Regions from separate parts of the Caproicibacterium sp. NSD3 genome, predicted to be linked through region 2. Evidence: riboswitches for the same ligand, from Rfam matches in the RefSeq annotation. Region 2 holds a riboswitch; the other holds the start of a gene.
What was found. Region 2 has a riboswitch for tetrahydrofolate ahead of ACVS9P_RS01010 (folate family ECF transporter S component). Riboswitches for the same ligand answer to the same signal wherever they lie in the genome.
Positions count from the first base shown of each region.

Region 1 (15,918 bases), 330 kb from region 2:
TGTTGCCGGTAGCACGGATAGAGCAGCCGATTTCAGTGCCGAAAAACCAATACATCAAAGCAATGATAATCGCGGCAATAATACCGCCGAGAAGCAGTTCGCAATTGTATTTGGAAACGCCGGGCAGCATTGCTTCTACCTTCATATCAACGGTGTCAACGCCTAAGAGCGGAATGTTTGCCTTTTCTCCCATGATGTGCAGGTTGATGGAATAAAGAGCAGTCATGGTAAGAATGCCGGCTAAAATCCCCGGAATTTTCATTTTGGTATTGAGAAAACCTGTTAAAAATCCGCAGCCCATTCCACCCAGAATTGCCACCAAAAGCGACAAAAATGGATTCATGCCGTTTGCGGTTAAAATAGCAGAAATTGCACCGCCGGTTGCAAAAGAACCATCTACCGTCAGGTCGGCAAAATCCAGTACCCGAAAGGTAATGTAAACGCCTAAAGTCATGATGCCCCATAAAATTCCCTGCGCGGCTGCGCCGTGAACGGCACCCAGTAAGTTTGAAATATCCATATTCTATAACCCCGATATCATTGATTTTCAGCGCAATGGGCGGTGAGTTGCCCCACCGCCCGAAAGTGCAGATCTAGTTTTTCCGTATGTTAAGAAGCACTGGAGACATCCTGCCCTTTTGTAATTTTTTCGGGCAGTGTAATACCGAGCAGTTTAGCAGTAGCGCTGTTGTAGGAAACATCGTAATTTTCCTGATATTCAATAGGCATTTCACCGATCTTTGCTTCGCCGCGCAAAACCTTTGCTGCCATTTTGCCTGTCTGTTTGCCGAGTTCTTCATAATTAATACCAACAGTGCACAGACCTCCATTAGAGACCATGCCGCTTTCGCCGACGATAACGGGCAGTTTATTCTGGTTGGTGATTGCCGCTACGTTTTTCATACCGGAGGCCAGCATATTATCGGTTGGAATGTAGACTGCCTGCACTTTTCCAACCATGGACTGTGCTACTTGCTGAATTTCATTGGAATTGGAAACCGTAAATTCCTGAGACTTGATTCCCAGAGCATCGCAGGCTTCTTTAGCCCAGCCTGCCTGGATCTGGCTGTTTGATTCACTGGAGCAGTACATGATTCCGACCGTTTCAATGTTCGGAACAATTTCTTTAATCAGGTCAATCTGTTCTTTAACCGGTGTTTTATCGCTGGTTCCGGAAACATTTTTTCCAGGTGCTTCATTGGAAGCAACCAATTTGGATTCGGCCGGATCAGTAACCGCTGTAATGAGAACCGGTGTATCTGTAATGACCTTTGCAACAGCCTGTGCCGCAGGAGTGGCGATTGCAAGGACTAGATCCGGCTTTTTGTTGGCAAACGTATTGGCAATTGTTGCGCAGTTCGATTGTTCCCCTTGAGCATTCTGCACATCATAAGTAACGTTTACGCCCTCTTTAAAGCCTTCGTCTTCCAAAGCTTCTTTAAACCCCTTGAGAGAAGCATCCATCGCAGGATGAGTCATCAGCTGTGCAACTCCGATTGTATAAGTTTTACCGCTCGCAGTTGAAGCAGCAGTGCCGGAAGTAGTGGCAGAACTGCTGGAGCTTCCTCCGCATGCCGTCATCGAAACAGCACATACCGCAGCCATCATGCCGGCTAAAATCTTATGGACCTTTTTCATATTGGTTCCCCCTCCATCGCTTTTAGTAGTTAAACCATTTAATGCTTTAAAGTAACGATTAATAGTAGTATTCTACAAGGAAAGCAGGCTGATGTCAATAGAAAATCGAAAATCTATTAAAATAGAAGATTTTTTTTAAAAAAGTGTAAAGAGCCGTGTTATAATAGAAAAAAACAAATCGGAGGAACCGGAATGGAAGCTGTATTATACTGTTATGACGGGGAAAAGCCGACTTTTAAACTGACTGCAGATCCGGATGGAAATGATGATGGGGGAAGACCATATGATCTTCCAGAAGGATATCATGTGGAAGAGACGAAAGACGGACCTCAAATTATGGGAGAACTCCCCTGCACATTGGAAGAACATAATGGAAAGCCAGTTTTAGTAGACAATAAAAGCCGAAAGGCTTATCTTTTGGAGCGCAGCCGTCGGATTACGCAGCGGCGCGAAGAGATGGGGATGACCCGCCAGGAACTGGCAGATGCGCTGGGAGTTACGTTGATGGAAGTGTATCAGTGGGAGACCTATGAAGTAGAAATTGGCACAGCTATTTTGGGACGGATTGCCAAAGTACTGGAATGTGAAACGATGGATTTAATTAATTAAAAGGACTAAAAGTGAATTTTAAACAACAAAAGGGTGTGATTTTCAATCGAGAATCACACCCTTTTGTTAAGAAGAATTATTGTCCTTTGAGAATGCTATTTAAAAATTCTTTTGTGCGGGGCTGCGTTGGGTTGGAAAAGATCTGTTCAGGAGGCCCCTCTTCCAGAATCACACCTTGATCCATAAAAATCACTTTATTTGCGACTTCTCTTGCGAAGCTCATCTCGTGAGTGACCACGATCATGGTCATACTGTCACGGGCAAGCTGCTTCATGGTGTCGAGTACCTCGACGGTCAATTCCGGGTCCAATGCCGAAGTTGGTTCGTCAAACAGCAAGATATCAGGGTGCATCATCAGCGCACGGGCAATCGCGACCCGTTGTTTCTGCCCGCCGGAAAGTTCGCGCGGATAGCTGTCCGCTTTTTCCGAGAGCCCAACTTTGTTAAGATACAGCGTACAATCATCGGCAGTAATTTTAAAATCCTGCTTTTTCACAAGTTTTGGTGCAAGTTCAAGATTCTTTCGAACGGTCAAATGAGGAAAAAGATTAAAATGCTGGAAAACCATCCCGGTTTTTGCCGTTGCCGCCGCAATTTTAGCGGGCTTGCAGTAAATTCCATTTTCCACCAAAGGGTCTCCGTCAATCCAGATAGAGCCACCGTCTATTTTTTCAAGATCGATCAGCGAGCGCAGCAGCGTGGATTTTCCACCGCCGGATGGCCCGATTACGGCAATGACTTCTCCTTTTTCCACTTCAAAAGAAATATCCCGGAGAACGCAAAGATCGCCAAAAGATTTTTTTAGATTTTTTGCTTTTAAAACAGGCATCATTGTTTCCTCCTTAAAAATCAAATTTCTTTTCTAATTTTTTGAAAATGACAGATGGAATCGTTGTCAAGACCAAATAAAAGATAGCAGCAAAAATATAGGGGACAAAGGTTGCCTGAGAGTTGACAATATTGGTAGCGTTCTGCAGCAACTCTTCGATACCGAGCGCAAAAACCAGCGAAGTGTCTTTTACGAGCGTGATCGTTTCGTTTGCGGTGGAAGGCAGTGCAACCCGGAACATTTGCGGAAAAACGACGTGCAGATACATTTGACTTTTGGAAAGGCCAAGCACTTTGGAAGCTTCATACTGCCCGGGGTCGACCGCTAAAAGACCGCCGCGGAAAATCTCAGCAAAATAAGCGGCATAGTTTAAGGTAAATGCCAATGTACAGGCAAATGAACGGCTTGTAATGACCAAATGAGGCCCGATTCCCGGTATGTAATAAAGCCCGTAAAATAAGATCAGCATCTGCAGGAGCAATGGCGTTCCGCGAAGGATATAGATGTAAAATTCAAAAAGCCAACGAACCGGTTTGATTGAACAGCGTACACCAAGCATCACCAAAATGCCAAGAATTAAAGACAAGGGGAGCACAATGATAAAAAGCTGCATGGTTACCAAGGATCCCTTGCACAGTTGTTGAAACATGACGGAAAAGTCCATGGCAGAACCTCCTAAACAATAAGATAGAAAAGGGCCGCGCTATCGCAGCCCTTTAATGCTTTCAAACAGATTTAAAAAATCAGCCTTTGTACATCGTATCAGAGCCGAACCAGTTGGTTGCAATCTTTGCAGCGGTTCCATCGCTGATCGTCTCGTCGAGTGCTTTCTGAATTTCTTCCATGAGAGCTTCATTTCCTTTCTTTACAGCAACTCCATAAAGCTCATTTGCAAGAGAATCATCGAGAATGACGAAAGGATACTGATCGGCTTGCTTGGCAAGATAATAATTGGCAACGACCGAATCCATGATGGCGGCGTCCGCGCGTCCGGTGGAAATTTCATTGAGACAGAGAACATTATCTTTAAGTTCCGTCACGTTTGCGGTAATGCCGGCGTCTTTCCAAGCATCAACTGCCGTGGATTCCTTCTGCATGACAACATTTTTACCGTTGAGGTCCGCTTTGCTTTTAATATCGGAACCTTTCTTGACGACAATTACCTGTTTGTTTTCCATATAAGGCTTTGAGAAGCACATCTTTTCCTTGCGCTCGTCGGTAATGGTCAGACCATTCCAAAGCAAGTCCACTTTTCCGGTATCAAGTTCTGCTTCTTTGGAGCTCCAGTCGATGGGCTGAATCACAAGTTTTTTGCCCATCTTATCTTCAATGACCGCTTTTGCAAGATCAATATCGAAACCGACGACATTGTCTCCATCTTTAAATCCCATCGGTGCAAAATTGACATCGCAGCCTAAAACCAAGGTGTCTTTGCTTGCTGTAGAAGCAGCGGCAGAAGAAGCAGCCGTTGATGCAGAACTATTGGAACTACTGCCGCAAGCGGACAACGCCATTACAGTGGCGGCCGCAAGTACCAGAGAAAGTATCTTTTTCATTTTGTCAATCCTCCTAAATTCCTTAACTGAAAACATTCAGCAATTCACTTTTTCGCTTTATCATGCTATCATGATAGCTGTTCAAAACTTATTATATCGAACTTTTCTTGATTTGGGAAGAGAAAAAGAAAGATTTTTTCGAAAAAATCATTTTTTAGAGGATTTTTGGAAGATTCGTTTGAGAATTTGTGTTTCTCTTGAAAAAATTCATCAACAATGCGATAATTAAAAGAAAAGAAAAAATATTCAGAAGGAGGAACCCAAAATGAGGGCAATCTGGATTGTTCTAGATAGTTTTGGAGCGGGTTCTTTGCCGGACGCTGCAGATTATGGAGATGAAGGGGCTAATACGCTTTTGCATATTGCGCAGAATGCAAACCCTTTTTCTTTGCCCAATCTTGAAAAAATGGGACTTGGAAAGTTTTTCCCTACCCCCCACCTAAGAAATGATCTGCCGGCAGACGGCGCTTTTGGCAGAGCCAAAGAGCAGTCTGCTGGAAAAGACACCACGGCGGGGCATTGGGAAATGGCCGGTGTGATTACAAAACAGAAGTTTCCGACTTTTCCAAACGGTTTTCCAAACGATTTTATCGAAGCGTTTGAGAAAGCCTGCGGACGCGGCATCTTAGGGAATAAGGCGGATTCTGGTACGGCCATCATTGAAGAATTAGGAACTGAGCAGTTAAAAACCGGAAAACTGATCGTCTATACTTCTGCGGATAGCGTTTTGCAGATTGCGGCACACGAAAAAGTGGTTCCGCTTTCGGAATTATATTCTATCTGTAAAATTGCGCGTGAGATGATGCAGGGACCGCTCGGCGTCGGCAGAATCATTGCACGCCCATTTATTGGGGAGCCGGGACATTTTGTGAGAACGCCCAACCGCCGTGATTTTTCTTTGGAGCCAATGGGGATAACGGTGCCCGATCTTGTGAAAAAAGCTGGGCTGCCGAGTATTGCGGTTGGAAAGATTTCCGATATTTTTGCGGGGCGCGGTTTTACAGAGAGTGTTCATACGGTTGATAATGCAGATGGAATCGAAAAGACACTGCAGATGATGGGACGCTATAAAGAAGGGCTGATTTACACCAATCTTGTGGATTATGATATGAAATATGGTCATCGCCGCGATGTGCAGGGATATGCAGATGCTTTGATGGCGTTTGATCATCGTTTGCCGGAAATTTGCGCGGAAATGAATGATCATGACCTTCTGATCATCACTGCAGATCACGGCTGTGATCCAACATGGAAGGGGACCGACCACACGAGAGAATATATCCCGATCCTGGCAGTGGGTGCGTCTGTGCCTGCAAATACAGATCTTGGCATTCGGGAAACTTATGCGGATATCGGCGCGACTGTCACGAAATTCTTGGGATGCGGATCACTGCTGGCAGGAACTTCGTTTCTTAAATAAGAAAGAAAAAGATCCCGCTGATTTTTAAAAGCGGGACTTCCTTATTTTCTAAAGGGAGTAAGACATGATATTTCCACACCAAAATCCACTGTAGCGGCGGTTGTATTGCAAAAATTCTTCCAGACAAAAATAGCCTTCTTTTCCCCACGAAGCGGCATGCAGAAAATGTCCCTTGGGAGAGATGATTTGATCGCCGAGGAATAGCAGATAGTGGGAACAAAGCCGATCAAATGGGATAAAATCTCCATTTTTAAAGGAATAGAAGGGGATGAAATGTCCCGCAAACGGATTGGGGAAATTCTGACCGATTCCGACAATAGCAGGGCGCCCATCTTTAAGGAGCCCTTCGAGAACCTTTAAAAAAGCAGTTTGTGAGGTTTCCCAATGTGTGTGAAGAGAAAGGTTGTAGTTTTCAGCATAGTGATTGATTGCATGAGAAAGCATGTAGCTTTGAATACCGATTTTTGAAAAAACGGGAAGATAAAGCCGATACAGCAGCAGTAAAAAAGAGAGATACTCTTTTTCTTCAATCCAATCATTTTTAATAAAGGGAGCTTTTTCGGTAAGAGGGGTCTCCGGCAAAAGCCCGTTTTTGGTCAGTAACAGGAGGAAATCCCCCATGGAAACAAGCCCACAGCCTGATTTGCTGAGGATATCAGCCCGTCTTTGAGAGATAAGAGGGGAACTTTTGAGCCAGGCTTGGTTTCCAAAAAAAGAAAAAGAACCATCTTTACGATGGATTCGTATCATATTCATGGAGAAAACTCCTTTCAACTGGAGAACGAGATAATGGAGGGTATACAGATGGGGGTACAAGCAGGAACACAGGAAGAAAAGTTTGATCGAATGACAAAGTCGCCGGTAGACCGCTTAATCTGCAAATTAGCGGTACCAACGATTTGCAGTATGCTGGTTACCAGTGTCTATAATATGGCCGATACCTATTTTGTAGGACAGATTGGAACCAGTGCAACAGGCGCGGTCGGAGTTGCATTCTCAATGATGGCGATCATTCAGGCACTGGGATTTTTCTTCGGACAGGGTTCGGGCAGTTATATTTCCAGGAGACTTGGGGCAAAAGATCTCGACGATGCGTCTAAAATGGTGACGACCGGCGTCTTTTCCGCAGCAATCTGCGGAGCAATTGTCGGGGCATTAGGACTCATCTTTTTAAAACCGCTTGCATGGGCGCTTGGCTCTACGGAAACGATTCTTCCGTATGCCTGCGAGTATTTGAAGTATATTTTGATTGGTACACCGTGGATGGTAGCTTCTCTTACCTTAAATAATCAGCTGCGCTTTCAAGGACGCGCGCTTTATTCCATGATCGGGATCATGACCGGCGGAATTCTAAATGTGGGGCTTGATCCGCTTTGTATTTTTGTATTCCATATGGGAATCGGAGGAGCGGGCTTTGCGACGATGCTGAGCCAGGCAGTCAGCTGCGCACTTCTCGTAGCAGGAACTTTTCAGAAGGGAAATCTGCGGATTCATTTCCGTAATTTTACCCCCAATGCCAAGTATCTAAAGGGTATTTTTCAGGGCGGATTTCCATCTCTTTGCCGTCAAAGCCTTGCAAGTGTTGCAACGATCTGCCTTAATTTTGCAGCCGGTGCCTATGGAGATGCTGCAATCGCTGCCATGTCAATCGTTATGCGTATTTCAAACTTTGCCGGTTCGGCCGTTATTGGTTTTGGGCAGGGATTTCAGCCGGTTTGCGGATTCAATTATGGCGCGAAAAAATTTGACAGAGTTTTAAAAGGATTTTGGTTCTGTGTACGAATTGGAACGATTATAATGCTCTGCCTTAGTGTCCTGGCTTTCATTTTCGCGCCGCAGGTTGTTATGTTGTTTCGAAGAGACGATCCGCAGGTTATTGAGATCGGAGCGCTGGCACTTCAGGCACAATGCGTTGCCATGCCGCTGCTTGCATGGATTTCTTTGGGCAATATGATGCAGCAGGTGATCGGGCAGTCTGTGCGTGCAACCATTATGGCACTTGCCCGTCAGGGACTGTTTTTTCTTCCGCTTCTGGCAATTCTGGTGCCGAATTTTGGCCTTTTTGGAATTCAGATTTGTCAACCGGCTTCCGATTTTTGTACGGCATTGCTGGCAATTCCGGTCTGTGGGAAAACGATTAAAGAATTAAAATTGGGAACGATTCTCGAACCGTCAAAAAAAGCGGGAAAAGCTGGCTAAAAATTTTTACTTTTGCTGTCCGTAATGGTAAAGTGCAAAATGGCGCATCGCAGCAATATCCTTTGGGTCAAGCGGATCAGGCGTTTTTCCAATTGCACGGATACGCCAATAAATTTCAGCTGTCATTTCGAGAACTTTGGCTGTTTTGAATGCTTCTTTCTGTGTGCGGCCAATGCAGACGGTACCGTGTGATTTTAGAAGGCAGGCGTTTTCTCCATGGGAGAGTGCGTTTGCGCAGACTTCTGCAAGCTTTTTACTTCCGGGCAGCGCATAAGGGCATACTTTTACAGGGGCGCTGAGCGACTGTGCGGCTTCATCAAGAAAAAGCGGAATTTGTTCTCCAATGCAGGAAAAAATGGTCGAATAGATCGGGTGTGTATGAATGATGGCATTAATTTCTGGGCGGGTACGATAAACTGCAAGATGCAGATCCTTTTCGATGGAAGGTGTTCTAGTTCCAGAAGAGATGCTGCCATCCGGAAAAAGCACAACAATATCTTCTTCTGTACAGTCGTCATAGTCCATTGCGCTTGGAGTTAAATAAATGAGTCCGCTTTCCGGATCACGCAGACTCAAATTTCCCCATGTTTCTACTGTCAGTCCGGAATGAAGAACTTCTTTTCCGGCTTCAATCAACGCTTTTCGATAAGGATGCATGATAAAACTCCCTTTTTCATGATAAACTTTCATGATAAACTCTTTTTATCAGTATAGAAAATCTGCTTGCAAAAAACAAGGACAAGAAAAAATTTTCTTTTTGAGAAGAAGCCGTTTATTTTGCGGGAAAGGATGAATTTTTGTAATGACTGTTTCTGAAAAATTGGAATGCTGTTTTCAAAGTGTAAAGGATAAAATTCCGTTTATTCCGAAAGTAGCTTTGATCCTTGGTTCCGGATTAGGCGATTACGGAGACTATGTAAAAGTGGAGGGAACGATCGACTATCATGAGATCGAGGGGTTCCCGGTTTCTACTGTTCCCGGGCATAAAGGGCGGTTCTTATTTGCCCATATTGGAAAAGTTCCCGTCGTGATGATGCAGGGAAGAGTCCATTATTATGAAGGATATTCCATGCAGGACGTAGTGCTGCCGACGCGCCTGATGAGAAGGCTCGGCGCAGAAATTCTGTTTTTGACGAATGCTGCGGGCAGCGTGAATCCGGACTTTTGTGCGGGTGATTTTATGCTGATTAAAGATCAGATTTCGGATTTTGTGCCGTCTCCGTTGATTGGGAAAAATCCGGACGAGCTAGGACCCCGTTTCCCTGATATGAGCGAGATTTATGACCGGGATTTACAGGAGCTTTTGAGAAAGGAAGCCCAAAATCTTGAAATTTCGCTTCGGGAAGGAACCTACCTTCAGTTTACCGGCCCCAATTTTGAAAGCCCTGCCGAGGTTCGTATGGCACGTGTTTTGGGTGCGGATGCGGTTGGAATGAGTACCGCTTGTGAGGCAGTTGCCGCCAATCATATGGGAATGAGGATCTGCGGAATTTCGTTTATCTCGAATCTTGGGTGCGGAATCGGAGATCATCCACTTTCCCATCAAGAAGTGGGAGAGGCTGCTAAAATTGCGGCGCCCCGGTTCCGAAAATTGGTGACGGCCGGGATTACTGCTATGGGAGAGACTATTTTGCAGAAATAATGGGAGGAGAAAAAATGGAAGTTCAGTATCCGGAGAATGTTGCGCTGAATGAATCAGAAACGGCAGTGGTGATCTTAGATCAGAGCGTTTTGCCCGGTCAGACCCGCTTTTTAACGCTTTCAACACCGGAATCATGCTATGAGGCAATTCAAAAGCTTCGTGTTCGGGGGGCTCCGGCGATCGGAATCTTTGCGGGGTATGCACTCTATGTCCTCTCTAAGACCATTCATACAGATTCATTTTCTGCATTTTATCAAAAGTTTTGTGAAATTGGTTCCTATCTCAATTCTTCGCGGCCAACAGCGGTTAATCTAAGCTGGGCAATCAAGCGAATGGAAAAGACTGCAGAAAAAAATCAAGAAAAATCGATTCTTGAAATCATTTCCATATTAGGGAAAGAAGCACATGCCATTCAGCAGGAAGATATCGATATGTGTCATTCTATCTCCGAATATGGACTTTCGCTTTTTCAAGAGGGAGACGGCCTCCTGACCCATTGTAATGCGGGGCCCCTGGCAACTTCCCTTTATGGAACGGCGTTGGGACCGATGCTCCTTGCAAAAGAGAGGGGCAGAAATTTTCGCGTCTTTTCAGACGAGACAAGACCTCTTTTGCAGGGAGCCAGGCTCACGAGTTACGAACTACAGAAAGCGGGCATTGATGTAACGCTGATCTGTGATAATATGGCTTCTCTGGTGATGAAAAATGGCTGGGTAAATGCCTGCTTTGTCGGCTGTGACCGAGTTGCAGCAAATGGGGATACCGCCAATAAAATTGGAACAAGCGGAGTGGCAATTCTTGCAAAGCATTATGGAATTCCTTTTTATGTGCTCGGGCCTACTTCTACCATTGATCTTTCCTGCAAGAGCGGAGACAATATTCGGATCGAACTGCGTGATCCGGAAGAAATCCGTGAAAAGTGGTATCGAGAACCAATGGCGCCGGAGCATGTAAAATGCTATAACCCGGCGTTTGATGTGACGGACCATACGCTGATTACTGCGATTGTAACGGAAAGCGGAATTTGCCGTCCGCCTTTTACAGAGAGTTTAAAAAAAGCATGTCAAGCTTCTAAATATCAATCTGCAAGATAAGGAGGAAATCTCTATGAAAATTCGGCTACGAAATGTAAAAATAGAAACGATGGAAGAGGGAAAACCTGTATTCCTCGGGGAACTTCGGACAAATGATGATCAAATCACTTATGTCGGCCCGGAAAAAGAGGATGGAGAACCTTTTGACCGTACGATCGACGGCAGAAGAAATTTGATTCTGCCGGGATTCAAAAATGCGCATACCCATTCTCCGATGACATTTTTGCGCTCTTATGCGGATGACCTGCCGCTTTTAGATTGGCTCAATCAGCAGGTGTTTCCGATGGAGGCACAGCTCCGGAAAAAAGATATTGGACCGCTTACAAAACTTGCCATTCTGGAATATCTGACAAGTGGAATCACGGCATGTTTTGACATGTATCTTTTCCCGAAAGAGGCCGCACAGGCTGCTGTTGAGAGCGGATTCCGAATGGTTCTCTGTGGCAGTGTCAATGATTTTACCAGCAGTCCCGAAGAACTTTCAGAAGACCATAAGACGTTTAATCATTTTGACCCGCTGATTACGCATCAGCTCGGATTCCATGCAGAATATACCACAGCTCCGGAACGCATGAAAAAGATTGCAAAATTGGCATATGAATTTGAGGCGCCGGTTTATGTGCATAATTCCGAGAGTGTTTCCGAGGTAGAGCAGTGTAAAAAGAGAACCGGTATGACGCCGACCGCTTTTATGGATAGTCTTCATCTGTTCGATTTTGGCGGCGGCGGATTCCATTGTGTCCATATGACGCCTCAGGACCTCGATATTTGTGTAAAACGCGGAATTTCAGTCATTACCAATCCGGCTTCCAATGCAAAACTTGCCAGCGGAATTGCTCCGCTGTGTGAGATGGAAAAGCGAAAAATCAATCTTGCGATTGGAACGGACGGGCCGGCCAGCAATAACTGTCTTGATATGTTCCGAGAGATGTTCTTGACAACGGCCTTGCAGAAACTTTCGCTGAACGACGCCTCTGCAATGGATGCCAATACGGTTCTTCGCATGGCAACGGTAGGCGGTGCAAAAGCCATGCGGCTTTCAAATTGTGAAACACTTTCTTTGGGACAGCAGGCCGATTTGATCATGATTGATCTTCATCAGCCCAATATGCAGCCGGAGAATAACCTCCTAAAAAATTTGGTTTACAGCGGCAGTAAACAAAATGTAAAGATGACAATGGTCGCTGGAAAAATCCTTTATGAAGATGGAAAATTCTCGATTGGGGAAGATCCGGAGAAAATTTATCGGGAAGCGAATGAAATTATCGCCGAAAAGAAAGAAATGGCAGAACAGGCGGCAAAAAATAAATAAAAAGAGTCCCGCCTGGCATTTTTACAGCCGAGCGGGACTCTTTTTATGCTGATTAATTAGAAAGATGCTTTTGAGCGATTGGAATCAGTCGCGGATATAAAAGCTCAATGCCCATTGTAATCACCGGCACCATAACGGCACTCTTGATAAAGCGAACAGAGAGCAGCGCTGCAAGGGAAGTATCTGTGATCATCGAAAGCCAAAAGCTGTTAACAAGCAGCTGTGTGGTGCAGACACAGAAAGCGGCGGTCAGAGAGCGCAGCCAAGAGATCGGGCGGTTATGAAGGATCAGCCCATAAAGAGCGCCTGCAAGAAAACTCGTCAGTGTAATTCCGGGAAAATAAGCACCGGTCGGGAAAAGAAAAGTTCCAAGAATATCTGCGACAGCACATCCCAGGCCGCCCACCAAAGGGCCAAAAAGAAAGCCCAATAAAGAAGCAGGGATAAAGCCGAACCCGATTCGGGCGATTGGGGTGCTGATGGAACAAAACCGACCGAGAATGATATCCAGCGCTACAAGAAATGCGATTGTAGTCAGCCGGATCAGCGTGGAATGATTTTTCATATTGATTCCTCCTCTGAAATTGGCGATGCCACAAACAGAGAAGACTCTTTTGTGACAGCGGATGCGAAAGCACATCATCCGGCCATATTCCGGCCGCGTCGTCCGACAGCAACTTCCCGTCCATCGGCACTTTATGCGTACTTTCTACTCTGTACAAAGATTTACAATTTCATTTTACACGTTTTTTTATTTTTTGGAATAGCCAAAGCCAAAAATTTTTAAAAAGGGCAATCTTAATAGAATGGGGAAATTTACTTTCAATAAAAACGGAAAAAATCACGAAGAAAAAGGGCCAAACACATAGGGTGAAAAAATTTCACTCCCTGTGTTCGGCCCTTTTTTATTTTTGTTTTATGTAACTGAATGAATCAAAATAAGTTTGTGCTTTTAAAAGTCACAGCTTAATTCACCAAAACGTTTAGAATCTTTGGTACATGGGACTCATCCCTTAATTTTTATTTTTGTTGATACAGAAGTTTCGCCCGTAAGAACTTGGTGCATTGGAATCCACTCCCTGTAAAATTTTGCCGCTTTCGGAATACGGCGTTCCGCTTTTTCTATGCCATTGGATTCACCCCTTTCGTTTTTCTTTGCCTGTATTATAACAGGCCATTTTATAAATTGCAACCCCAGATTTGCAATAATTTATAATAAATATTGCAAAATTAGATTTAAATAATTAATTATATGAATAAAATTTAAATATTATTGCAAAATTATTAAAAAATTATTCAAATTTATTTAAAACAAGTTTTGGATTAATTTGAAATATTTCGAGACTTTAAGGCGAAAATTCCAATAAAAAGTTAAATCGTTTTAAGTTGAGTTTCCATAGAATCTCGATCGAGACAGCGTTCCAGCGCAGTCTTTTTTATAATTTTACCCGCTTTGCAAAGGTTAAAAATGCTGGCATCCATCGAGATTATTCCTTCTTTGGTGCCGGAGAAAATAACAGAATCCAGCTGGTGAACTTTTTCTTCGCGAATCATATTTTGTACAGCAAGATTGCAGATTATGATTTCAAAGGCCGGTACTATCCCACTATCGACCGTAGGAAGGAGCTGCTGTGAAACAACGGCTTTGAGCACCATCGAAAGCTGCAAACGGATTTGATGCTGTTGATTGGTAGGGAAAACGTCGATAATGCGGTCGATTGTACTGACTGCGTTATTGGTACGCAGAGTGGAAAAAATCAGCTGTCCGGTTTCCGCGGCAGTCATGGCCGTTTCGATTGTATCGAGATCCCGCATTTCCCCCAGCAGCAGAACGTTTGGCGCTTGCCGAAGTGCGGCGCGCAGAGCGGCTACATAGTTTTTGGTATCGGAAGCGACCTCTTGCTGAGAGACAATACATTGATTATGGCGGTGAATATATTCAATCGGGTCTTCCATGGTGATGATATGACCGCTGCGGGTTTTGTTAATCCGATCAATTAAACAGGCAAGTGTCGTGGATTTTCCATTCCCGGCAGGGCCTGTAACAAGTACCAGCCCGCTGGTTAGTTCGCTCAGTTTCATTACCTGATCCGGGATGCCCAACTTCGCTGGATCCGGCAGCTGAAAAAAATGATGCGGATCACGGCAGCAAGAGAGCTCGTACGCTTTCTGCACAGCGCTGTTCCCTTGAATCACCTGATTCGTTGCAGAGACTTTTGGAAGATTCTGAATCGGAAAGGAAGTAGCTCCCACTATAGCTGAAGAAGCATTTTTTGCAGTGAAATTCGAGGAATCTCCACAGCTGCAAAAAAAGATGGTACAGAAAAAGAGAAGACAAAAAATTTTAATTAAATGGCTCGGTTTGTTTTGTCCGAAGGGAGTCATATCTTTTGGAGATTTAATGAATAGCCCTCCTTTCCGGAACAGTCAAAAATAGTTGGACTATGGCAAATTCCATAATATATAAAATATGGTGTTTAATCATTGTAAATTCCTTTTTTATGATAGTATATTCAACCATAAAGCAAAGTTTTACTATACACTTAGCGGTGAGCCTTTGAACCTAAATAAAGTCATTTTGTAAGTGTATGGTAGAATTGAGATTTTATAAAAGGCTAATATGCTGTTACCTATATAAATGATAATAGTTATTATTTATTTGATTAAACTAAACAAATTTGAAAATATTTTAGTTGAAATTAAGTATACTTTATGATATTATAATTACAGAAACGAAAAAGCTTTTACGCGTTTTAATTTTAGAATTTTGAATCATAACAACAAAGTTGTTTAATCCTATGGGGGTGATCATGCTTATGAATGGATTACATTTGACGGTATATATTTTTAGTGATTCTTTAGAATTGGAATCTTGTTTGCGGAAGGTGCCATTGGAAAAAGATGTTACCTGCGGATTCCTGACATGCCAAAAAATTTCTAAGATTAATTTTAATGAGGGAATGAGTCTCATTATTATTGATCAAGTATCCTTAATATCGGAAATTTGCGCTTTTAAACAAAAAAATGTTACTTCGATTTTTTACGGACAAGAAAAAGAATTATTACAGCTCAATGAAGAAACGTTGTTTTTAGTAGACGGAGTTTGGGAAAAATCGTCTTCTGAAAAGATGCTCCAGTTTTATTTTGTCAACCGGATCAAAGAGACACGATATAAATATGACGCGTGGCTGTATCAAAATCTCCTGACGGTGACGATTGATAGTATGCCGGAAATGGTTTGGTATAAAAATATTGCCGGTGCCCATATGATTGTGAATTCACAGTTCTGCAAAACCGTACATAAGACGAAAAAACAGGTTAAGGGGAAGGGACACTGCTATATCTGGGATCTTCCACCGGAAGAGTATAAAACCGGGGAATATGCTTGTCAGGAGTCTGATAATGCGGTTATGCAAAAAAGACAGACATGTATTTCTGAAGAGGCTGTAAAAACAAAGGACGGGTTAAAACAACTTCGTACCTTTAAATCTCCTCTGTTTGATATTGACGGCTCTATTATGGGGACTGTTGGGGTCGCACATGATGTGACGGATTTTAGCAATATTGGAGTCAAACTGGAAATCTTAATTGAGAATTTTCCGTTTCCGCTTGCAATCTG
Region 1 is NZ_CM132119.1:544,949-560,866, forward strand. Features, by position in the region: gene ACVS9P_RS02645 (ABC transporter permease) at 1-520, opposite strand, end outside; gene ACVS9P_RS02650 (ABC transporter substrate-binding protein) at 610-1,638, opposite strand; gene ACVS9P_RS02655 (helix-turn-helix domain-containing protein) at 1,831-2,247, shown strand; gene ACVS9P_RS02660 (amino acid ABC transporter ATP-binding protein) at 2,324-3,076, opposite strand; gene ACVS9P_RS02665 (amino acid ABC transporter permease) at 3,090-3,740, opposite strand; gene ACVS9P_RS02670 (amino acid ABC transporter substrate-binding protein) at 3,820-4,632, opposite strand; gene ACVS9P_RS02675 (phosphopentomutase) at 4,898-6,052, shown strand; gene ACVS9P_RS02680 (hypothetical protein) at 6,101-6,808, opposite strand; gene ACVS9P_RS02685 (MATE family efflux transporter) at 6,857-8,251, shown strand; gene ACVS9P_RS02690 (class II aldolase/adducin family protein) at 8,258-8,941, opposite strand; gene ACVS9P_RS02695 (purine-nucleoside phosphorylase) at 9,054-9,893, shown strand; gene mtnA (S-methyl-5-thioribose-1-phosphate isomerase) at 9,908-10,987, shown strand; gene ACVS9P_RS02705 (amidohydrolase family protein) at 11,001-12,299, shown strand; gene ACVS9P_RS02710 (folate family ECF transporter S component) at 12,352-12,864, opposite strand; THF riboswitch at 12,918-13,018, opposite strand; gene ACVS9P_RS02715 (type IV pilus twitching motility protein PilT) at 13,671-14,552, opposite strand; gene ACVS9P_RS02720 (sensor domain-containing diguanylate cyclase) at 15,116-15,918, shown strand, end outside.
Region 1: another riboswitch for tetrahydrofolate. It lies ahead of ACVS9P_RS02710 (folate family ECF transporter S component); the one in region 2 lies ahead of ACVS9P_RS01010 (folate family ECF transporter S component).

Region 2 (15,918 bases):
ATAGAGCTCCGATGCATGAAAATGCTGCTGATCTGTGATGCCGTCACGCAGACTCTTTGATAAAAGCTGTGCTTCCGCCACATCCGGAATCCCCGAGAGCAATCGAAGCCCTTGGCGCGCATAGCTGGCAGAAGAAAAAGTCAGTAAAGTTTCCAATTCCCGATTATGCTGCTGTGTGCGTTCCAGATACTGACGGATAGCCATGCTGACAAAACAAAGGATGGCGCCCTCTAAAGGAGACTGCAGGCGGATATTGCTTTTCTGCGCATCTTTGAGACTATTGATGGCAGCTTCAGAGTTTCCATCTTGTATCTGATAATAGGCGGTAAAAGCAGCTGCTGCGGTACAGCCCCAAAGTTCTCCGGTAAGCTGAGACAGTTCGTATCCGCGCAGAAACAGCTGCTGTGCCCGCAGATGGTCTTCCATAAAGAAAGTGGTTCGCCCATAATGGATATAAACCCAAACAGCTCCTGGCCATGGGCTTTTTTCGGGACCATCCAGCGTATCTAATGCTTTTTTAAAATAGGAGCAGGCATTCGCATAGTCCTGCCGTTGGCGGAACAGCCTTCCGCAGGCGCTGTTTGCTGCGGCAAGTTGGATCCGCGCCGCAGTGGAGGGAGGCTGCTTTTCAAGTCTTTCAATGGCCTCTAAAAAATAGTATCCGCTTTTATCGTAGTCGCCCCGCAGACAGAAGCAGGCGCCCCGCAGACGCTGAAATTGTGCGGAAAGCACGGGGTCTCCGCTTTTTTGAAGAAGGCGCGTTCCTGCAGCGGTATAGCGTTCCGCAAGGCTGAGAGATTGCCGGTAAAGAGCACAGGAAGCCAGTAAGTAGCAGGCACGGATCATCACGTTGTGATTTCGGTCTTCACTACCTGTGGCACTGAGAGTTCCCAATACTGCGCTTCCTTTTTCAAAATCTCCATGGAATAAAAGCAGCCGTCCGCGGATAAGAATCAGCTGGTTCTCCAAAGCCGGCAAAACGCTTGCTCCTTGTGCAGACTGCTGAAGATCAGAGAGCTCCTGTTCGCACTGTAAAAGTTCTTCCTGAAGCTTTTCCGAGGGGACAAACGAAATTTTTTCGCAGGGAACGCAGGGAAAGGGCTCACAGCTGCGTGTGCTTTCCAAATCGAGGGCGCGAATCCGGCAGCTTAGAGAGCGAACGAAATCGCCGCCCAAATGAAAATGCCATGCAGCACGGCGGCAGATATCACTTTGCACCGGCAGTCCGTCTCCGGTAAAAAGCTGCGCAATCCGCAGATGCAAGGGGCTACGCTGAAAATAGTTGAGCCGGTCATAGACCAATTTCCGGATGCGCTCATGAAAAAACCGATAGGTAATTTCGCTGCCGTCCCGGTATTCTTCGATCAGATGGCGGCGCAGCAGCTCTTCTAATCCGGAAGAAAGGGCGGCTTCGTTGCCGCTGAGAAGTTCTAGCAGAATTTCGCAGGGAGCATCCTGCTGAAAAACAGAGATGAGTTCGGCAATGTGAATGGTGTTTTCGTCCAGCCCGGATAGACATTCCATCAGAATATCGTCAAGGCTGTTAAGCGTCTCTTTGGTGCTGCCATTGCGTAGAAAAGCACGGGACAGTTCCATCAAAAGAGAAAAATTTCCGCCGGTCTCATCATAAAAACAGCTTTGCAGCTGCAGGGCGGCTTCTTTGCCGAGTTCATTTTGGATGAGCGTGTCGGTCTGTTCCCGCGTGAGAGGGAGCAGCGAATGCTCCTGCAGAAGATCATCCGCAGCATCGCACCGAAGAGATTTCTGTAGAGAGGGACTTCCGCCGCCGCTGCAGGTTAAAATCATCATGAGGCCGCCGGTTCCGAGATGTCGCATAACGGTATCCATGAGTGAAAGACTGTCTGAGTCCATCCACTGCAGATTTTCGAGAATCAAAAGGATTTTGTACTGCCGGGTAAGCATCCCTAGCATAATCATCAGGCTGTCTTTCAGGGGTTCATCCAATTTTCGGAGCAGACGCGTAGCCCCTGCTTCTCCGCCTTCGCGGAAAACCGAAAAAGCTTGGCCGAGGTGGGCCCTTATTGGCCCTGAAAGAGAGAGATTTTCCCGCTGAATCAGTTCTGCAAGAGGAAGCATTACACGGTCCCAAGGGGCAAGCGGCATCAGCTTTTCGGATTGCAGGCAAGTACAGCGAATCACAAGAAAAGAAGATAAGTCGATACTTTGCAGCAGATAATCGATCATTTCTCCTTTTCCGGAGCCTACATCTCCCATTAAAAGCTGAGAACAGTGGTGGGCAGCCTCTAAGCGAAAAGAATCCAGCGCAGCCCGCAATTGAGCATAGATATTTTCACGGCCCACCAGAACAGGCGCAGAAGAGGAATGCTCGGGGGGAAGTGTGGTATCGTTCCATTCATTCATGATCTCATAATAAAGGACGGTAGTCGCTTCCATGGGCTCGGTGCCCAATTCCTCTGAAAGACGCTTCTTTAAATCCTGATAGATCTGGGTAGCGCGCACATATTGCTTTTCCTGCCGCTGAAGCTCCATGAGAAAAGAGCACATGGTTTCGTCGAGGGGCTCTTCCCGCAGAGATTCTTCCGCCCAGCAGATCGCCTGCTTACGGTTGCCGCATTTCAGGCAGGCCTGCGCCTGATCCGAAATCTTATGTAGATATTGTTCGTGCAGTTTATCACGGGTGCGGCTGAGCCATTCTTCATAGGAAAAAGCGTGCTTTACGGAAAAGCCCTGCAAAAAAGGCCCTGCATAAGCGGAAAAATCGCCATCCTGTATAAAGCGGTCATAGTCGCAGGTGTATTCCCAATCTGGGTTGATAATGACAAGAGATTTCTGAGGGGAGATCAGAAATTCACCTCCCAGAACTTTTTTCAGAGTATAAAGCGCATTGCGCAGATTTTTAAGCCCCGTAACGTCATCATAGCTTTCCCAAAGAAGAGCGGTCAGCTCTTGCCTGGTGGCGCTATGCTGCACGAGCATATAGTAAAGCAGTGCTTCCGCCCGCCGGTATGGGAACGTGAGCAGCTCACCGTTTAGTTCTACAGAAGGATTTTTTAAAAGAGTGGCTTTGAGCATATGGATTCCCCCCGTTTATTCTCAATATCAGTATAATAAATTAAAAGCTTTTGAGCAATAAAAGATTTTGTTTTTGTTGCAGAGAAGGGGGGTCTGCCTATATAATAGACACTATAGAAGATTATCGGAGAGGAGTGCGTTTTGATTGAAATTAGAGCAGATTATTGAATCGGTCCCAAATTTTAGCGAGGGCAGAGATCTGAGCAAAGTCGAAGAGATCGTCGATTGTTTTCGGGCAAAACCGGGCGTTAAGCTATTGGATTACTCTACAGATCCGGATCACAACCGCTGCGTTGTGACGGTGTTGGGCAATCCGGAGCCGCTTAAAAAAGCGATGATTGAGGCGGTGGGAGCGGCAGTACGTCTGATTGATATGACAAAGCATGAAGGAGCGCATCCGAGAATCGGCTGTGTGGATGTGATTCCGTTTATTCCGGTGCGCGACTGTACCATCGAGGATGCGGATCGGCTGGCAAAAGCAGTGGCAAAAGAAGCTGCCGAACGGTTTGGGCAGCCCTTTTATCTTTATGAAAAATCCGCTTCTGCTCCCTATCGTGCAGACCTTGCGGCGATCAGGCAGGGCCAGTTTGAGGGCCTTGCGGAAAAGATGAAGGATCCCCGCTGGAAACCGGATTTCGGCCCTTCCACCATGCATCCTACCGGCGGCGCCACAGCGATCGGCGCAAGGATGCCGCTGATCTGCTTTAATGTGAATCTCGATACGCCGAATGTGGAAATTGCGAGAAAGATCAGCAGAAGAGTGCGCAGCATTAACGGCGGATACCGGTTTGTGAAGGCAATGGGAATTTCTTTGGACGAACGAGGCCTTGCACAGGTTACCATGAATTTGACCGATTATACGCAAAGCTCCATGTACAGCGTTTTTGAAGCGATCAAAATGGAGGCCAGAAGATATGGCGCCCGGGTCCTTAACAGCGAGATTGTGGGGATTGTACCCATGCAGGCGCTGGTAGACTGTGCCCAGTATTATCTTCAGATCGATGATTTTTCCATTGATCAGGTTTTGGAAACCCATTTATAAGTAAAGAGGACTGCAGAATCACTGCAGCCCTTTTTTATTAGGGAGAATTGTATCTGTGGGTTTTCCAAAAATAATTTTGCGGTTTGAAAGACAATGGGAAAGTCCCGGGATAAGTGTTTCTCGTTTTTCGCAGTGGATAAAATCCGGCACTTTTTTTTTAGGGTTATCCCATTATCTGTTTTCTATGAACCGAGAGTACCTTCGAAACAATGCCCAGCGTCAAAAACTGAGCGATTCCCACTACAAAGGTCTGGACCGATCTGGTCGCTAAAAGCGGCAGATACGGCGAGGAATACCAAATGGAAATCCAGAACGAATTGAGAAAAAGACTTAAAAAAAGCTGATTTACGGCTACACAGCCCAAAATGCGAAGGGGCGTCTGCTTTTTATGCAGAAATATTGCATAGACAATTCCAGTGAGAAAGGCGGTCAGGGTAAATCCCGGGAAATAGGGCCCCACCGGAAATAGGATTGTGCCGATGATATCGCTCAGTGCTGCCACGGTGCAGGCTTCTTTCATGCCAAAAAGGATTGCCGCCACGGCTACCGGCAGAAAACTGAAGCTAATTCTGATATTCCATGCGGAGATCGAGCAGAACCGGGCGAGAAATACGGTCATTGCAATGAGAAGCGCAATCGTTGTCATGGCTCGGGTATCGAATTTTTTCACGAGAATCCCTCCCTGTGCAGATTGCTACAGCAGAGAGAAAGTTCTTGCTGATAGCAGTGGATGCGGATGCAGTATCGTGAAGCAAAATCGCTTTTTCGTTCTGCGGCGATTTTTCATCCGCAGGCACTTAACGTACTGCCCTACTCTGTCTGACTTTTTTAAAAGAGGCCGGTGATCTTTCCGGATTCGTCGATGTCGATCTTATTTGCGGCGGGAACTTTTGGCAGGCCCGGCATTGTCATGATGTCACCGGCCTGCGCCATCAAAAATCCAGCGCCGGCGTTCACTTTAAGATTTTTCACCGTGATGCGGAAACCGTCAGGTGCGCCAAGAAGTGTTGCATCGTCCGAGAAGGAATACTGGGTCTTTGCCATGCAGATCGGCAGCTTGTCAAAATGGAGATCGGTAAGGAGCTTGAGCTGCTTTTTGGCGGGGCCCGTCAGATCGACGCCGTCCGCGTGATAAATCTTTTTCGCAATGGCGTTGAGTTTGTCAGGAATCGAATCGTTTACGTCATAGCAGAACCGACACTCGCTCTTTGTTTCGCAGAGCCGCAGAACTTCTTTTGCCAGAGCTTCTCCGCCTTCTCCACCTTTTGCCCAAACTTCGCTCAATGCTACATTGACGCCTAATTCGCGGCATTTCTGCTTGATGAGGTTTAATTCAGCAGGAGTATCGGTGGGGAAGACATTGATTGCGACTACGCATGGCAGCCCAAAGACTTTTGTGATATTTTCCACATGGCGCAGAAGATTCGGCAGTCCCTTTTCCAAAGCGGTGAGATCTTCTTTTTCAAGGTCTGCCTTTTGCACGCCGCCGTGATGCTTTAATGCGCGCACAGTAGCGACGATCACCGCTGCATCAGGGGTGAATCCACCGGCGCGGCATTTGATATCAATAAATTTTTCAGCGCCCAGATCGGCACCGAATCCGGCTTCTGTCACCACATAATCGGCAAGCTTTAATCCAGTCTGTGTGGCGGAGATGGAGTTGCAGCCGTGGGCGATATTGGCAAAGGGGCCGCCGTGAATCAGTGCGGGCGTATGTTCCAGCGTCTGCACAAGGTTCGGCTTGATGGCGTCCTTTAAAAGAGCCGCCATGGCGCCTTCGGAATGAAGATCGTGGGCCGTGATGGGTTCGTCATTTCTTGTATAGGCGACCACCATCTTTGCAAGCCGCGTTTTGAGGTCGGAAAGGCTGGTAGAGAGGCACAGCACCGCCATGATCTCCGAAGCTACCGTGATATCGAAGCCGTCTTCACGGGGAACACCATTGGCTTTTCCGCCAAGGCCGCAGACGATGTGGCGAAGCTGGCGGTCGTTCATATCGACGACGCGCTTCCAGACAATCCTGCGCACGTCGATATTGAGCGCGTTTCCCTGCTGGATGTGGTTGTCAATCAGGGCGGCCAGAAGATTATTGGCAGCGCCGATGGCATGAAAATCACCTATAAAGTGGAGATTGATTTCTTCCATGGGGATGACCTGCGCATAGCCGCCGCCGGCAGCGCCGCCTTTTATGCCGAATACCGGGCCGAGGCTGGGCTCACGCAGGCAGACGACGGTGGATTTTCCGAGGCGGGAGAGGGCGTCTGCCAAACCGACGCTGGTGGTGGTCTTTCCCTCACCGGCAGGGGTGGGATTGATGGCGGTGACGAGAATCAGCTTGCCTTTTCTGGGCTTTTCTTTTAACGAATGAATGTCGAGTTTTGCTTTTCCGCGTCCGTATAATTCCAGATTGTCTTTCGAAATCCCCAGCTTTTCCGCGATCTTTTCGATCGGCTCCATAGTCGCTTCCTGGGCGATCTCTATATCGGTCTTCATAACGATAATTCCTCCTTTTGTCGGTCTCACAAATGAGTGCCGGATAAAAAATAATGAAGATAACGCCCGAGAACGAAATCATTTTCGGACCCGGGCATGGTGATCTTCTGATGAAATTGTAGAGATGATTTTTAAATCGGAGCTGAGAGCAATGTATCTATTTCGGCGATCATAAAGATGGAAGATTCACGGCTCTTTAAAAGCAGAGGCGCGGAAAATCCCGAGACCATTACAGCTTCTTTGCAGAAAAACACCTGAGAAGTCGTTCCTGCAGAGAGCGTGCCGCTGCCTTTTGTCGCATAGACAATCGTCGTATGGCGATAATCGTTTGTGCAGGGGGAAGCTGGAATGGTCATTTCTGTACTTTCGGCCAGATGTAGGCAGAAAAGATTCCCTTTGCAGGCCCCTTTTCGCAGCATCAGGTTAAAATCCACACAGGTTCCTTCCGAATGGGTGGTGCTGCCACCGTCAAACGCATGAATCTCATAGGGAGAAAGCGAGAGAACTTTTCCACCGTCATGAGAAAGATGTATTTTCCCTTTTAATAGGGAAATATAGCGGGAATAATCCGGTAGCATGGTAAAATCCGATTCTTGAACATTGACGGTGGCAGTGCTGAGACGCCAGAGAAAATCACGTTCGGCGTATTGCGTATTTTGGGGGCCAATCGCAATTTGCGAAGTGGTTCCGCCGCTCCAATTGCTGACGACGAAATCGGAGGGGAAAATATGACGGATCAGCGGTTCCATAGAAAGCCTTCTTTCCAAAAATCAATTGGTCAAAGAGAAGTTACAACGTTTAGGTAGATGCTGTCGGCTGCTTTTATGGCCTTTTCCAACAAAACTGCTCCGTTTTTGCGATAGGTATCGACAAATTCAGAGTCTTTGATTCCACCAAGATTGATGAGAACGTTGAGCCATGCGCATTGTGCAGCCGATTTGAGGCTGAGCGCGGCGCAGCCAAGGTCGCTTTTGGTGCTCGTATTGGAGCGATCCAAAATGCCGGTTACAAGATCCAGTGTTTCGCAGGCGAGTTCCATTATTTCAAAAGGGGTTTCGGTGCAGCCTTTCAGAGCCTTCTGCAGGGCTTCGCTGCGTACTGCTTTTTCATCGTCGGTATTTTTCGGCATGGCAAAAACAGCGCTGACCTTATGAAAAGCATCAGTATCCCGGTCAAGAACGTCCAGATAGCGTTCTTTGAGCACGTTAGCTTTCTGTTCGGTTTCTTTTGCCAAATCCTCAAATGCAGCGTATTTTTTCTTTCCCTGTGTCAGAGCACATACCATTGCGGTAAGAGCCGCACCCAGAGCCCCTTCGAGTGCAGCAGCGGAGCCGCCCCCTGGAGCCGGCTCGGAAGAGGCCATCAGATTGGTAAAACCGGTGACAGTATCGTCAACAAGCTTCATTTTTATGTTCTCCTTTATCGATTTAACCGTTGATGAGATGATTTTCCATGACCTGTTTGTGATAGTCAAAGTTTTCGATCTTCAGATAATATTCCGCACAGTCTACCAGGGCTTTTGCAGGGGTCAAACCGACGACTTCGCTGCCGATAATTGGAACACCCCAGCGCTGTGCTTCGGCACGAATAACTTCGAATACCCGGTAGAGCGGGGTGCCTTCGTAGTTTACCATGTTCATGGAGACCTGCGCTACATTGCGGTCTTCCAAAAGCAGGCCGATTGCTTTGCAGTATTTGAATCCGCCGGAAGAAGCACGGACAACCTTTGCAATTTTCTTGGCGATCTGTACGTCGGAAGTGCCAAGGTTCACGTTGAACGCGACCAGCGGCATCCGGGCGCCGATTGCGGTAATGCCGGCTGTCGGATGAATTTTGCGCTCGCCGTAGTCGGGCTTCCATTCGGGCAGCAGAAGTTTTTCGGGCATTCCTTCAAACTGGCCTTTGCGAACGGTGGCAAGATTTTTGCGCTCGGGCGTTGTAGCGGAATCTTCATAAAGAAAGCTGGGAATCTGCAGCTCTTCCCAAATACGTTTTGCAACGCGTTTTGAGAGCTCGACGCACTCCTCAACGGTCATGCCGATTGTCGGTACAAACGGAATGACGTCGGTAGCACCCATGCGGGGATGAGCGCCTTCATGCTTTCTCATATCAATGAGTTCCTCAGCTTTTTTGCAGAGCTCGAAAGAGACTTCTTCGATTCCTTCGGGGGAACCTACCAGAGTAAATACGGAGCGGTTATGCGTAGGGTCGGACTGCACATCCATCAAGGTGCAGCCGGGGACGCTTTTTGCAACAGCGACTAAAGCGTCGAGAACTGCCTGGTTGCGGCCCTCACTGAAATTCGGAATACACTCAACAAGTTTTGCCATTTTTAATGATCCTCCTATGATTTGGTTTTATCGAAAAAAAGTGTTTTGCAAAAGGAATCAGCCGGTGACCGCATGGACAAATGTCTTAATAAACCAGATCGTTTGCGGCTGATAGATAATGTCTACGAGGAATGCCCCGACGATCGGGACGATCATCATCGCGCGGCGGGACATTCCGTAGCGCTCGTTAATTGCAGTCATATTGACGATGGCAGACGGGGTTGCGCCAAGTCCGTGACCGCAAAGGCCGGCACACATAACAGCGGCGTCGTAGTTTTTGCCGAGAATGCGGAAGATAACAAAGTAGCTGACAAGAACCATAAAGATTACCTGGCAGATGAGGACGACCAGTACGCCGCCGACAAGATCGGCAAGCTCCCACAAACGCAGGGTCATCATTGCGATCGACAGATATAAGTTCAGCATGACGTCGCCGATGCCTTCGACCAGCGGGAAATCAAATTTGTAGAAATGAGTTTTTTCATTGAGATTGCGCAAAATGACCGCGATAAACATTGCGCCAACATAAGTGGGGAAGCTCATGCCGATCAGGCTGCCGATCCATCCGGAAACCACCATGCCGAGAGCCATGCAGACGAGAACAGCGGTTACATTTTTCATAACGTCGAGGCCATTGCGCTTTTCAGAGGTCGTAGCGTTTACTGAGGCGATGCCGGTATCAAAGTTTTCACTTTCATCGGGCTTGAGGTGATATTTTTCAATCAGTCTGCGCCCGACCGGTCCGCCAACCAGAACAGCCGAAATCAATCCGAATGTAGCGGTGGCAGCGCCGACCAAGGGGGCGGGGGCATAGCCCATCTGCGCGAATGTACTGCCATAAGCAAGCGCTGCGCCATGGCCGCCGATCATGGAGATCGCACTGGCTAATAAGGAATAGGGCGCCTGCAGGCCGATTGCAGAACCGACTGCAATACCGATAATGTTTTGAAAAATGGAAACAACGCCTGCGCAGAGCCAGTAAATGATCAGCAGCAGACCGCCTTTTTTGAGCAGTGCGAAGCTTGCACCCAATCCGACTGTGGTGAAAAATGCCAGCATGAACGGATCCTGAAAAGACGAGTCAAACTTAAAGGCGAACGTTCCGCTGAGATGGCCGAAAAAGGTGATAAACATAAACAAAAAACCACCTACCACCGGCGCGGGGATACAGTATTTGCGGAGAAAACTGACCTTGCTGTTTACAAAGTAGCCGATCAGCAGAAGAACTGCCGCCATAGCAATGGTCATAACGGAGTTGGTACTGATCTGAAGGACATTGTCGATGGTTTCAAAAGTCATTCTAAAAAATACCTCCCTACATAGTTAAAATCCCGTGTTTTGTAGACTCGGTTTTGGCAACCAACCGAAATCCACTGCTTTCTATTTGAGTATAGCAAAGGTTCGTCGAAGAAACGTCTAATTTTATCCGGGAATTCGATCTATTTAATTTTGACAGGGGCGTTTCCCTGATTTTTAATGTAAAAAAGTAGGCTCTTTTTAAGAGAGTGTAACGCTTGTTGTTTACAAGTGCTTTTTTCTTGTGCTATAATCGAAACAATAAAATTTCGGGGGTATTTTCCGAAAAAATCAAAGGAGTGTAGAACCATGAACAGTGATGCAGTCAGAAATGATATGCCTAAACGTGCGCTTTTCCATGCGCTGGGTTTAACCGATGAAGAGATTGAGCGGCCTCTAATCGGAATTGTCAGCTCACAAAATGAAATCGTTCCGGGACATATGAATCTGGATAAAATTGTGGCGGCTGTTAAAACAGGTGTTTCCCTTGCGGGTGGAACTCCTTTGGTTTTTCCGGCAATCGCGGTTTGCGACGGAATTGCTATGGGGCACCGTGGGATGAAATATTCTTTGGTTACACGGGAACTGATTGCTGACAGCACAGAAGCAATGGCTTTGGCACACGCCTTTGATGCACTGGTAATGGTGCCGAACTGTGATAAAAATGTGCCGGGACTCCTGATGGCCGCAGCACGGTTGAATCTTCCTACGATATTTGTTTCTGGCGGCCCGATGATGGCCGGCAGAGTAGATGGGCAGAAAACAAGCTTTTCCAGCGCAAGTGAAGCGGCAGGCGCTTTTGCTGCCGGAAAAATTGATGAAGCAAAGCTCAAAGATTTTGAATATCATACCTGTCCGACCTGCGGCTCCTGTTCGGGAATGTATACCGCAAATTCCATGAACTGCCTAACGGAAGTTCTCGGAATGGGATTAAAGGGGAACGGAACAATTCCGGCAGTCTATTCCGAACGCCTGATGCTTGCAAAGCATGCCGGAATGCAGGTCATGAAACTCTTAAAGAAAAATATTCTGCCTCGGGATATTATGACAAAAGAAGCGTTTGAAAACGCTTTAACAGTGGACATGGCATTGGGCTGCAGCACAAACAGTATGCTGCATTTGCCGGCGATCGCCCATGAATGCGGAATTGAGATCGACCTCTCGATTGCAAATCAGATCAGTGACCGCACGCCGAATCTTTGCCATTTGGCTCCGGCAGGTCACACCTATATGGAAGACCTTAATGAGGCAGGCGGCGTTTATGCAGTGATGAATGAGCTTACGAAAAAGAATCTGCTTCATACCGATTTGATGACGGTTACCGGAAAAACCGTCGGAGAAAATATTGCACCCTGTAAAAACCGTGATCCCAATGTGATTCGTCCCATTGACAATCCCTACAGCACGACCGGAGGAATCGCCGTTCTGCACGGCAATCTTGCACCGGAAGGCTGTGTGGTAAAGCGCTCGGCAGTGGCTCCTTCGATGCTGACGCATGAAGGACCTGCGCGCGTTTTCGAATGTGAAGAGGATGCAATGGCGGCAATTACCGGAGGAAAAATCAACGAGGGAGATGTCATTGTCATTCGCTATGAAGGCCCGAAAGGCGGACCTGGAATGCGCGAGATGCTGAATCCCACCTCTGCAATTATGGGATGCGGCCTCGGGGAAAGCGTTGCGTTGATTACAGACGGACGTTTTTCAGGCGCGACCCGCGGTGCCGCGATCGGCCATGTCTCTCCGGAAGCAGCAGTCGGCGGCCCGATTGCTCTGGTAAAAGATGGAGATCTGATTTCCATTGATATCATGAAAAATACGCTGGAAGTGCGCGTCTCAGAAGAAGAAATGGCAAAGCGCCGCAAAGAATGGCATGCACCCGAAAAAGAATTGACCGGGTACCTCAAGCGCTATGCAAAATTGGTGACAGACGGAATGCATGGTGCAGTTGTTGATTAAATAAAAAAGTAAAAAGAATAGAAAAATCCGGCTGACTCTATGAAAAAATCAGCCGGATTTTTTATCTGCTTTTATAATTTTACGTTTGGGTTTGTATTAAAATAATGACGATTATGAGAGCCCCTTTAATGCTTCCGGGTCCAAAATACAGATGGAGCGGTAGCTGCAGTGAATCCATCCTTTTTCAGAAAAGTGGCGGATCACTCTACTGACCGTTACACGGGAAGACCCGGTCAATTCTGCCAGATCCTGCTGCGTACAGGCAACACAGCCGTCCTTTCGGGGAAGCGCTAAAAGCTGCTGAGAAACGCGTGTTTCTGCAGGCATAAAACTGATGGTATCCACTTGAGAAGAAAGCATTCGTACCGTCTTTGCCAGAAATTGCAGCATTTGCAGCGCAAGATTCGGAGATTCCCGGAATCGGGCAACTAATTCCGCACGCCCGATCGGAATGACTTCGGCGTCCTCGGTCACTTTTGCAGAGGACATTCTCGGAAGACCATCCAGAAATGCCGCTTCTCCAAAAAGACTATCCGGGGAAAGCTGTGTCAGCGTTTTCTCCATGCCTTTTTCTGAAGTCAGAAAAATTTTCACCTTTCCTGATTTCAGATAGTAAAAATAAAAATCCTGCTGCCCTTGAAGATAAAGGATCTCACCTTTTTCATAAGTCTTTGCAGGAAGCCCTTTAATTAGATCCGACCAGCCGTTTTTGGGCGTTTCAAAATGGAAATCCATTCCTTCTTGCATATCAATTTCCCCCTTAAAAATTCTTCTTAAATTGTATCATAGCTTACAATTTAATCAACAAAAATCTGTTATACTCAAATCATTCAAAATAAAGGGAGGTCTTGAACCGTGGGAATGACCATGACGCAGAAGATTTTGGCGGCGCATGCCGGCTTAGAAAATGTGACTGCCGGACAACTAATTGAGGCGAAACTGGATCTGGTTTTGGGAAATGACATCACGAGTCCCGTTGCAATCAATGAATTTGAAAAATGCGGTGCACAGAGCATTTTTGATAAGAATCGCATTGCACTGGTTCTTGATCATTTTGTGCCCAATAAAGATATTAAAGCTGCGGAACAATGCCGGCAGACTCGTGATTTTGCTGGAAAATATGACATCAAAAACTTTTTTGATGTAGGCAGAATGGGAATTGAACATGCCCTTTTGCCGGAGCAAGGTTTGGTGGGACCCGGAGACTGCGTAATTGGTGCAGACAGTCATACCTGTACCTATGGCGCTTTAGGTGCGTTTTCCACCGGCGTTGGAAGCACCGACATGGCAGCCGGTATGATCAGCGGAAAAGCATGGTTTAAAGTGCCTTCTGCGATCAAGGTCGTACTAAAAGGGAAGCTTCCGCCCTATGTTTCGGGAAAAGATGTGATTTTGCACCTGATTGGAGAAATCGGTGTGGACGGCGCTCTTTATCAATCTTTGGAGTTTACAGGCGAAGGGGTCAAGGCACTCTCGATGGACGACCGCCTCTGTATCTCAAATATGGCAATCGAAGCCGGCGCGAAAAACGGAATTTTTCCGGTGGACGATGTGACTTTAGCTTATGAAAAAGGACGTTTCGAGAGAGAGCCAAAAATTTATTCGGCCGACCCGGATGCCGAATATACTCGCGAAATAACGATCGACCTTGATACACTTCGGCCGACTGTAAGCTTTCCGCATCTGCCGGAAAATACAAAGACGATCGATGAAGCGGTGGGAGTTAAAATAGATCAGGCGGTGATCGGTTCCTGTACCAATGGCCGAATGGAGGATATGCGCACAGCGGCTTCCATTCTGAAAGGCCGTAAGATCGCAAAAGGACTGCGCTGCATTGTGATTCCGGCGACACAACAGATTTATCTTGACTGCCTGCGGGAAGGACTTTTGGAAATCTTCATTGAGGCGGGAGCGGTTGTCAGCACGCCTACCTGCGGACCATGCCTCGGCGGCTATATGGGAATCCTCGGAAAAGGAGAACGCGCAGTTTCTACAACGAATCGAAATTTTGTCGGACGGATGGGGCATGTAGAAAGCGAAGTTTATCTGGCAAGCCCTGCGGTTGCGGCGGCAAGTGCGGTAACCGGAGTTTTGACTGATCCTGCTAAACTGCCTGCGGTTGACTAAAGAAAGGAGCATGTCTTTATGATTGCTAACGGAACGGTTCATAAGTATGGAGACAATGTAGACACGGATGTGATTATTCCGGCCCGATACTTGAATACAGCTTCTCATGAGGAGCTTGCAAAGCACTGCATGGAAGATATTGATGCGACATTTGTATCAAAAGTAAAGGCTGGCGATATTATTGTTGCAAATAAAAATTTTGGCTGCGGCTCTTCTCGGGAGCATGCCCCGATCGCAATTAAAGCGAGCGGAATCTCCTGCGTAATCGCCAGCACTTTTGCACGGATTTTTTATCGCAATTCCATTAATATTGGTTTGCCGATTTTGGAATGTCCTGAGGCTGCTCAAGAGATCAAAGACGGCGATGAGGTGGAAGTGGATTTTGATTCCGGAAAAATTTTAGACAAAACACTCGGAAAGACTTTTCAGGCACAACCTTTCCCTCCATTTATTCAGAATATTATTGAAAAGGGCGGCTTGCTTAATTCTTTAAAAGATCGTTGAGCCTGATTAAAAAGAAATTTCTAAGCATCAAAATTTCTTTATTGGAAATTTTGATGCTTTTTCTTTTAAAAAATCTTTCAAAAAAGCGGAAAATTTTATCTTTTTATAGAAAATTCATTACTTCTCAAAAAAAATCAAGTATAATAGAAACAATTAAAGCTTTCTCTATTGGAGGGATCAGAATGTCACAAGGAAAAATACTGGTCGTTGATGATGACCAGAATATCTGCGAATTACTCCGCCTATATATTGAAAAAGAAGATTTCGACGTTGTGATTGCAAATGATGGCCGCAAGGCTTTAGCAATGTTCGATGCACAGGCGCCTGACTTGGTGCTGCTTGATATCATGCTTCCAGAGCTGGACGGTTGGCAGGTCTGCCGTGAAATTCGGAAAAAGAGCCAATGCCCGATTATCATGATTACCGCGAAAGGCGAAGTCTTCGATAAAGTGCTTGGGCTGGAGCTTGGTGCCGACGATTACGTTGTGAAACCTTTTGAAGCCAAAGAAGTTGTTGCCCGTATTAAAGCGGTCATGCGCAGAATCGGAAAAACGGAAAATAATACCGTAAAAGAAGTGAAGTATGATAAGCTTTCTATTAATCTTACGAATTACGAATTAAAGGTCAATGGAAAAGTAATTGATACACCGCCTAAGGAGATGGAGCTGATCTATCATTTGGCGAGCAATCCAAACCGTGTCTTTACAAGAGATCAACTATTGGATGAGGTTTGGGGATTCGATTACTACGGGGACAGCCGTACGGTCGATGTGCATATTAAACGCTTGCGTGAAAAATTAGAGGGCGTTTCAGATCAATGGTCTTTAAAGACGGTATGGGGAGTCGGATATAAATTTGAAGTCAAAGAATAAATGTGGAAGCCCTTTTGGCGACCGAACGATTTTTAAAAAATATCTGCGGGTCACAATGCTGCTGATTCTTGTCAGCTTTATTTTCCTTGGCCTTGTAATGATGATGTTCGTCAGCAATAACTGGAGACAGGAAAAACGGGATATCCTTGAAAAAGGGGCCCGCAATATTGCTGATATTGCATCCAGACAGGTGACCCAAGACGAAAATGGCGATTATCAGCTTGCGACCGAAAGTGTAAATGCT
Region 2 is NZ_CM132119.1:210,231-226,148, forward strand. Features, by position in the region: gene ACVS9P_RS01000 (BTAD domain-containing putative transcriptional regulator) at 1-3,054, opposite strand, end outside; gene ftcD (glutamate formimidoyltransferase) at 3,200-4,096, shown strand; gene ACVS9P_RS01010 (folate family ECF transporter S component) at 4,260-4,766, opposite strand; THF riboswitch at 4,819-4,916, opposite strand; gene ACVS9P_RS01015 (formate--tetrahydrofolate ligase) at 4,925-6,589, opposite strand; gene ACVS9P_RS01020 (HutD/Ves family protein) at 6,721-7,338, opposite strand; gene ACVS9P_RS01025 (cyclodeaminase/cyclohydrolase family protein) at 7,368-7,994, opposite strand; gene ftcD (glutamate formimidoyltransferase) at 8,017-8,919, opposite strand; gene gltS (sodium/glutamate symporter) at 8,977-10,218, opposite strand; gene ilvD (dihydroxy-acid dehydratase) at 10,525-12,171, shown strand; gene ACVS9P_RS01045 (Crp/Fnr family transcriptional regulator) at 12,283-12,918, opposite strand; gene leuC (3-isopropylmalate dehydratase large subunit) at 13,027-14,298, shown strand; gene leuD (3-isopropylmalate dehydratase small subunit) at 14,317-14,802, shown strand; gene ACVS9P_RS01060 (response regulator transcription factor) at 14,985-15,674, shown strand; gene ACVS9P_RS01065 (ATP-binding protein) at 15,658-15,918, shown strand, end outside.